DNA from 2 places in the Paenibacillus sp. NPDC057886 genome. Region 2 is predicted to be linked to the other one. Evidence: riboswitches for the same ligand, from Rfam matches in the RefSeq annotation. Region 2 holds a riboswitch; the other holds the start of a gene.
The links. Region 2 has a riboswitch for glycine ahead of gcvT (glycine cleavage system aminomethyltransferase GcvT). Riboswitches for the same ligand answer to the same signal wherever they lie in the genome.
Positions count from the first base shown of each region.

Region 1: it holds a riboswitch for glycine, as region 2 does, so the genes downstream of both, sdaAB (L-serine ammonia-lyase, iron-sulfur-dependent subunit beta) here and gcvT (glycine cleavage system aminomethyltransferase GcvT) in region 2, are expected to answer to the same signal.

Region 1 covers NZ_JBHVMZ010000007.1:324,801-329,226, forward strand. Annotated here, with positions in the region: gene ACFVQB_RS24465 (alpha-glycosidase) at 1-649, shown strand, start outside; gene sdaAA (L-serine ammonia-lyase, iron-sulfur-dependent, subunit alpha) at 841-1,785, opposite strand; gene sdaAB (L-serine ammonia-lyase, iron-sulfur-dependent subunit beta) at 1,775-2,464, opposite strand; glycine riboswitch at 2,576-2,718, opposite strand; glycine riboswitch at 2,723-2,846, opposite strand; gene ACFVQB_RS24480 (MFS transporter) at 3,185-4,426, opposite strand, start outside.
Region 2 covers NZ_JBHVMZ010000010.1:90,428-94,853, reverse strand. Annotated here, with positions in the region: gene ACFVQB_RS28340 (PTS mannitol transporter subunit IIBC) at 1-100, opposite strand, end outside; gene gcvH (glycine cleavage system protein GcvH) at 665-1,054, opposite strand; glycine riboswitch at 1,401-1,523, shown strand; glycine riboswitch at 1,527-1,627, shown strand; gene gcvT (glycine cleavage system aminomethyltransferase GcvT) at 1,825-2,961, shown strand; gene gcvPA (aminomethyl-transferring glycine dehydrogenase subunit GcvPA) at 2,958-4,313, shown strand; gene gcvPB (aminomethyl-transferring glycine dehydrogenase subunit GcvPB) at 4,406-4,426, shown strand, end outside.

The DNA of each region.
Region 1 (4,426 bases), on a different contig from region 2:
TTCGATGAACTATCCGTTTACGGAAGCCGTAAATCGCTTTTTTGTAAAAGATGTCATGCACGCTGAGCAATTCGTGAGCTCCATCGGTCGACAGCTGTCCCGCTATCCGCTGCAAGCCAGCGAAGTGGCGTTCAATCTGCTGGACAGCCACGATACACCACGGCTGCTCACCTTATGTGAGGGCGACCAGCGGAAGCTGAAACTGGCCGCGCTGTTCCAATTCAGCTATATGGGTGCACCATGCATCTATTACGGTGACGAAATCGGGCTGGACGGCGATCATGATCCCGGTTGTCGGAAATGTATGGAGTGGGATGAGACGAAGCAGGATCGCGAGCTGTTCACCTATTATCAGAAGCTGATCGCACTTCGTCATGCCCACCCTGCCCTGCGTGCAGAAGGCAGCATTCGATTCCTGCAGGCCCGTGAAGGCGGAAGCCAGCTTGTGATGGAACGACAGGATGATGAGGAGCGTATTCTGATCCTGTTCAATCGTTCGGAAGAAACGGCTATCGTCGAGCTGGAGGTGGGCGCCGGGGAATGGACAGAGTTATTTGGCGAGAATTATCGTACAGCCAAGGAAGAGGGAATCCTGGCCGTTGAGCTGCCCGCATATGGATATGTTGTACTAAGTACAGATATCGCGTAGCTTCTTCATATTGTTGTATCCTTTGCAATTCCAACGCATTGAAAGCAACGCCGAAAAAGCAAAAAAAGCCGATATGCTTCTTCACCAGGAAGAATTCATATCGGCTTTCAAATTATGATGGGAGCTTGGATCATTACCGTTAATGATCCAAGCTCCACGAATTAAATTCAGTTCATGTACGTTCATGGATGTTATGCCTTGGTTTCTGGTTCATTTTCAGCAGGAGACTCAGCTTCAATCTCAGGCTCCGCACGCTTCGCCTTCGGTTTGGCAAGCTTCTCCATCATTTTCCGTCCTGTCGGCGTTTGAGCAAGCCCACCTTGGGCCGTTTCACGGTGCCTGCTCGGCATCGCACTGCCCACTTCCAGCATGACATCAATGACTTCGTCAGACGGAATGGCGCTTCGTACCCCAGCCAGGGCCATGTCGGCCGCAGCCAACGCGGTTACGGCACCCAGTCCGTTACGGACGATGCACGGAATTTCCACGAGGCCTGCGACAGGATCGCAGATAAGGCCCAATGTATTTTTTAACGCGAGGCCAACCGCATGAACCACTTGCTCCGGTGTCCCTCCACGCAGCTCCACCATAGCTCCAGCGGCCATACCGATGGCAGAACCCACTTCAGCCTGACAGCCGCCCTCGGCACCGGAGATAAATGAATTGTTGGCAATGACATAACCGATCGCTCCCGCACAGAACAGACCGTTTACCAGGTGCTCGTCACTCCAGCCAAAACGCTCCTGGGAGCTGATAAACACACCTGGAATGATGCCGCAAGAACCGGCTGTCGGTGTCGCTACGATCCGGCCCATGGAGGCATTCACTTCCGATACACAAAGGGCATATGCCATGGCTAGTGCAGAAGCATCTCCAGAACAAGTCTCACCTTTACGAATGTACTCGGCCATTTTTTTGCCGTCTCCGCCAGTCAAGCCGCTGCGTGATGTCGTATCTTCTGTCAGCCCTTTGTGTACAGCTTCTTTCATCACCTGATAATAATCCGACATCTGCCGCACAACATCCGCTTCCGGGATATTCGTCTCCTGAACCTGCTCTTCGATCATCAGCTCGGCAATGGTTTTGGACTCTGCTGTACAGATGGTACTCAGTTCATGTAGATGTTTAAACCGCATCCGGCTCGACCCCTCTCTTCAAATCAATCACGCGAATGTCCAGCATATGATCCAGCGACCGCAGACGGTTCAGCATCTCAGGATTCGGCACACCATCCATCTCCATTGCTGTCAGCGCTTCACCATCCCGGGCTTTCCGATCCACTTGCATATACCCGATGTTCACCCCTGACGAACTGATTGTCGAGGTTACGGAAGCGAGAACCCCTGCTTTGTCCGAATGTCGCAGCACAAGTGTCGGAAACTCTCCGCTAATCTGTACACGGAAGTCATTCAATGCATGTACCGATACACTGCCACCACCAATAGAAGCACCGATCAGTGAGCATTGACGCTCACCATGCCACAGCTCAATCTTGACCGTATTGGGATGAGGAGCAGGCAGGCCACTTGTGAAAAACTCTACCTCCATACCCGCTTCCTCTGCGTATTGTTCTGCATCCGGTATACGTGGATCATCAGTTACATAATCAAGCAGGCCACCGATCAACGCGAGATCCGTACCATGTCCCTGATACGTGTCGGCGAACGAGCCATACAGAGTTAGCCGGGCGCGTTCAGGCGTGCATCCCAGCCACTGACGGGCAATTCGCCCCAATCGTGCCGCTCCAGCCGTATGTGAACTTGATGGACCTGTCATGGACGGACCAATAATTGAAAAAACGTCTTTAAAACGCATCGCAAACCCTCCATTTATAATCGTCATTTTCATCCAGATGCACACCCATAATGTTCCTTTATTACTGAATGATGACATAAGAAAAGGACAGAAGAAGGCCCTAGGCCCTCTCTCTGTCCTCGATACCTGAGAGTTTCATGATAAGCAGCGCGGCGGATTGATGCATTCCCTGTATTCACAGGTTATGTCACCCTGCACACCGTGCTGCTTGACCATATACCCCTTGGGTGGCGCATGTCGCGCACTCTCCAGAGTTGCGTCCAACGATGGTACATTTACCTGAGAGATTAACCGCTGCGCCGGGTGCGTAGCAGCTTGCTCCTTCGGTGCCCGACAGCTGCCATTGTACTCGGCATGCCCAGGTCTCTCCCGCTCGCTATCATTCGCTGTATGGAACCATTCTGATATGTTGTACCAGAATGATAATTGAAGTTTTTAATACTTTCTCATTAAGATTAATCGACCGGAAGATCAGTGTCAACAAACTTAACGATTTCTTTGTGAATACTTCCTTTTTCCCATTTTATACACAAGATAAACTAACGAACTGTAAACTTTCATCACATGAATGAGTTAATGCGTTTCATTTCGAAAGCGTATACATTATTCGTTTTCTACTGGTCAGTATCTGTGATTAATACTATCTATGTTATGTTCCACAGAACGGTTCGGGTAATCAGGCAACCATTATTCTGTACTAGAATTGCCGTATTTTGCCTGTCACCCCACCATCGCCTTAGGCTTCGCCGGTTCATCGAAAAACCTGCTTCGGGAAGGAAGCATACTCGTCACCCACAATCCAAACGCTGCCAACACCATGATCCCAGATACAACCGTATATACCATACGAAGCGACAAATGTTCTGCCACTACTCCTGCAATCAAAATGGAGGCCACCTGCAGCACACTTAACACCAGTCCAAGTACACTGCTCATTCGCCCCATCAGATCGACAGGGATATTATTTTGGTAAAAGGTAACCAGGCCCGTATTCGCCAGTGCGGAGCACAGACCGAGCAGAATAAAAGCAATCGCCGCCAGCTCAAACGAGAATGAACGGGCGAACAGGAAATAACCCAGCGCGACCAGAAGCACACCGCCACCCATCATGTGACGGATCGGCAAATGTTTGGCGAACAGCCAAACCAGCATGGAGCCTGCCAAATAACCGATCCCGGTGATACTCATTAATGCTCCGTACTGCGATTCAGGCAGGTTCATCACCTGACGGATAAACACCACTTCCTGGGCATCGAGCGACATGCCGACCACCAGAATAATCTGGAACAAGGCATATATTCCGACCACGTAGCCGGACTTCCGGCTGAAGCTCAGTACAGCTCTCCAATCCTGGGCAATCATCCGAGGTGTCAGTCTGCTTCCCGTCCCTATATTCTGTTCTCCAATGCCCAGTTTGGGAAGAAACATTAGAATTAATGCAGAAGCAGCAAAGGAAGCCGCATTGGCATAAATAGCTGCCGCCGGAGATAAATAAATCAGCATCACTCCTGCAACTGCCGGGCCGGTAATAAATGCCCCTGAGCTAATCAGGGCTTGTAGGGAATTGAAACGCTTACGCCGTTCAGCAGGTACCAGCCGGGTAATGTACACCTGAGAGGAGGGGACAAATATAGATGAGGACATGCTGATCAGAAACATCACTGCGTACATCATCCATAAGCTGGACATCAGAGGGAGCGTCGCCACCAACAATGCCCGTAGCATATCGGCCCCAATCATCAGCTGTCGCTGATCATAACGATCAATCAGGCTGCCTGACCAAAACTTAGTGCACACCGAAGCAATCGGCGAGATAATCCATAACCCTGCAACTGCCGCTGGGGACTGTGTCATATTCAATACCATCAGGTTAATCGCCACAATATATATGAAATCACCCAGATTAGATATGCCCACTCCGCTAAGTAGCAATCCGGCATGCTTCCAGCCACCAGACTGACC
Region 2 (4,426 bases):
CCATATTCGGCATAACCATACCGCTTAGGAAACGTCCAAACTTCTGAACGCCGACCCGTATTCCTCCGCTTTTTTCGGACTTTGCGTCCACTGAACTCATATTGAAAACCTCCTCAACATATTAAACCTTTATTCCCCTGAATTTGGACTACAATGATCCAGACGAACGAAGGTACAACTCTGCAATAAATCTTAATTTACAACCATATCGTAAATGAAAACGGTATCTTCTACAACGAAATGAAAACCTACTTCCGTCATGAACGTTGATGACAAGATTTAAATTTAAAGGATTCTTCCATATTTAAACCTGTATATGCATCGGAACCTGTTATTCCCTTTCATGTATCATTCCCACGAATTGCACCATTTTAATGACAAATAAAATTGTGAATTTATTCTATTTTGACAATCTGTTTCCAACTCATTTAGGGATGATGATGAAACACGTTAGAGTGATAATCATCCCGTCCGATTTATCCGTTAACAACGACAAAAGGCGCAATTGCTCATCCTGTGTCAGATGAGGCCATTGCGCCTAAGCATTCTCCGAATGAGCAGTATCACTATCCGGATCTATAATCAATCCATTCATTTTTTTTCGTTAAACGAACTTTTACATCAAGCTGAAACTCCCTGTTAGCCAGAGAATCGAACATTAATATTATTCCGTATGTTGACGATACGCATCCGCATTCATCAACGTGGACAGTGCTGCTGTCAGGTCGCCCTCAACACGAATCTCGATCATCCAGCCTTCGTCATATGGAGAGTTGTTAACCAGCTCCGGAGAATCCTGCAATGCATCATTTACAGCAATAATCGTTCCACTGACAGGAGAAAACAGATCCGAAACGGTTTTGACGGATTCAATCGTTCCAATACTATCTTCCGCTTTTACATCCGATTCCAGGTCAGGCAATTCCACAAACACAATGTCACCCAGCTGATGCTGTGCGAACTCGGTAATGCCAATACGTACGGTATCCTCCCCTACGGTCTGCACCCATTCGTGCTCTTCACTGTACAGGAAATCACTTTTCAATTCGCTCATCGATATCCGCCTCGCTTTTCATTAATGAGTGCATGCGTTTCTTTGACCTAAACCTTTTTCCCAGAACATAGCGTATGATATTTTTGAATCAAATGTCAAGATACCTTACAATTTATTTGATTTTCTTCCTTATATGCCTGTAACTCATTTGGACTCTCCCTACATATAATGGGGAATATTAGAAAAGTAAGCGCGCTCTTTATAAATAGACGAACATTATGATATTAATTAAAAATTTCATTCGGATTTTTTATTGTTTTCTATGATATCGTTCTTGACATCAATAGTCGATTCAGGCTTTAATGAGAGTAGTAAATGTGTTTATTGGTCTATGCAATACCCGCGGATGAATGTAAAGGGAGAGATTACCCTTGACACCCGAATCAGGGTGTACATGCGGTAACGCCGAAGGAGTAAGCCACCGACAAGCGGAGGTGAATCTCTCAGGCAAAAGGACTTTTACGGGACGCAACTCTGGAGAGCATCTATTCGCCCTGTGTGGGCGTTATGATCACCCAAGGGGAAACCTGCTGCATCAGGCGGCGGGGTAACTCTCAGGTACCAAGGACAGAGCCTAAGAATACAGCGTGCTTCTGGCATGCCGGTTCTTTGGCCTGTCCTTTTCCTTTTTCCCAAAAAAACGAAAACAGGTTATAGAGCGGCGCAGCCTATAGCGTCCTTACCTTACTTTTATCATAAAATATGATCCCAGATTCATTGATCCATGGTTATACACTCGGCCGGTTGACGGCCCATGACGAGGTGATTGGATGTCCGATTTGCTTAGAACCCCACTCTTTCCACTCTATCAGCAATATGAAGGCGTACGATGCATTGATTTTGGTGGCTGGGAGCTCCCGGTACAATTCAGCGGAATTCAGAAAGAGCATGAAGCGGTGCGAGAACGTGCCGGATTATTTGATGTATCCCACATGGGCGAATTCACTGTACAAGGTGAACACGCAGAAGCTTTTTTACAGCACATGACCACCAATGATGTAACAACACTCGTTCCCGGTCAGGCCCAATACACGTTAATGTGTTATCCGGATGGCGGCGTGGTCGATGATCTGCTGATCTATAAACTGAAAGACCAGCATTATATGCTGGTGGTTAATGCCTCCAACATCGACAAGGACTGGGCATGGCTGCAACAGCACATGACGCCAGGCGTAACGATGACCAATGATTCGGATCAAACGGCGCTGCTTGCTCTGCAAGGTCCGCTGGCAGTGGATATTCTCGGAACGGTGACAGACACTGATGTGTCTTCGATTGAGCCTTTCCGCTTTGTGGCAAATGCGACGGTCTGTGGCGTTACATTGCTGTTATCCCGCACCGGATATACAGGTGAAGATGGCTTTGAACTCTATGTTCCTGCGGAACAAGCTGCTGCGGTCTGGAACGGATTGATGCAAGCGGGAGAAGGTCACGGACTCGTTCCGACAGGACTGGGTGCCCGGGATACGCTGCGCTTTGAAGCCAAGCTGCCCCTGTATGGACAGGAATTGTCTGCAACCATCTCACCGCTGGAGGCTGGCGTTGGCATGTTTGTGAAGCTAAATGCCGGGCCGTTTATCGGACATGAAGCCTTGTTGCAGCAAAAAAATGATGGGCCTGCCCGCAAGCTGGTCGGCATCGAAGTGCTCGAGCGCGGTATTCCCCGCCCCCATTATCCGATTTACGCCGAAGGTGTTCAGATTGGTGAAGTGACCACAGGCACCCAATCCCCTACGCTGAAACGCAATCTGGGGCTGGCCCTGATTGACAGCAAATATGCTGCGCTGGGTACCCCGCTGGAGATTGAGATTCGTGGCAAGAAACTGAAAGCCGAGGTCGTAAAAACCCCTTTTCATAAACGGACACGTGCGCCAAAGACACCTACTCAAGGAGCTGATCAAGCATGAGCAAGCATCGCTACATTCCCATGACCGAGCAGGATCAGAGTGCCATGCTGGCAACCATCGGTGTGGAAACGATTGAGGATCTGTTCCATGACATTCCACAGGAGATTCGCTATCAGGGTGAACTGCCTGTTTCCTCCAAACTCGATGAATATGCACTGACACGTCATATGTCGAAGCAAGCGGGAGCGAATGCCAACTTCGAGACACACGCCAGTTTCCTGGGTGCAGGCATTTATGATCACCACGTTCCTTCCGTCATTAATCATGTCATCTCCCGTTCCGAGTTCTATACCGCCTATACACCTTATCAACCCGAGATCAGCCAGGGAGAATTGCAGGCGATTTTCGAGTTTCAATCCTACATCTGTGAGTTAACAGGCATGGCTGTAGCCAATGCCAGCATGTACGATGGTGCGACTGCATTCGCGGAAGCAGGCAATCTGGCCGCAGCGGCAACCCGCCGCAAACAGCTGATTGTGTCACGTACCGTGCACCCTGAATCCCGTCAGGTATTGCAAGCTTATGCACATGGCCTCAATTTGGAGATTGTTGAGATTGGATATCAAAATGGTGTAACAGACTGGGATGCCCTGCAAGCCGCCGTGTCCGATGACACCGCAGCCGTCATGATCCAAAGCCCGAACTTCTTCGGCGCCGTGGAAAATGTAAAACAGGCCGCAGATCTTGCGCATTCGCATAAAAGTCTGCTCGTAGTCAGCGCCAACCCGCTATCGCTGGGTCTGCTGGAAGCCCCAGGCAAGCTGGGTGCTGACATCGTCGTTGGCGACGCACAGCCCCTTGGTATCGCCGCTTCACTCGGCGGTCCAACATGCGGATACTTCGCCGTATCCCAGGCTCATATGCGCCGGATTCCTGGCCGAATTGTAGGCCAGACAACGGACCGCAACGGCAAGCGTGGTTTTGTACTCACGCTGCAAGCACGGGAACAGCATATCCGCCGTGAAAAGGCGACGTCCAACATCTGTTCCAATCAGGCTTTGCTCGCACTGAGCGCCTCTGTTTATATGTCCATCATGGGTAAACAAGGTATGATTGACGTCGCTGATTTGAATTTGCAAAAGAGCCATTATGCCCTTAACACGCTTACCGCTATTCGAGGGGTCTCTCTTACGTTTACCGCACCAACTTTCAATGAGTTTGTTATCCAACTGCCTGAAGGAATAAATGTGGAATCACTGCAACTGAAATTGCTCGATGCAGGTTTCATTGGTGGCTATGAGCTTGGACGTGATTATCCTGAGCTCGCCGGACATATGCTGATTGCGGTTACTGAACGGCGCAGCAAGGAAGAGATAGACGAATTCGCACGTGTATTGGAGGGATCGCTGTGACTCAGAAAACGACAACAAAGACAACGACGACATCAGCACAAGGACAATCGGAAACAGTAACCTCTTTCTCTACTTCGGGCCAACCTGAAACCATCACAACAGTCACTAACCAG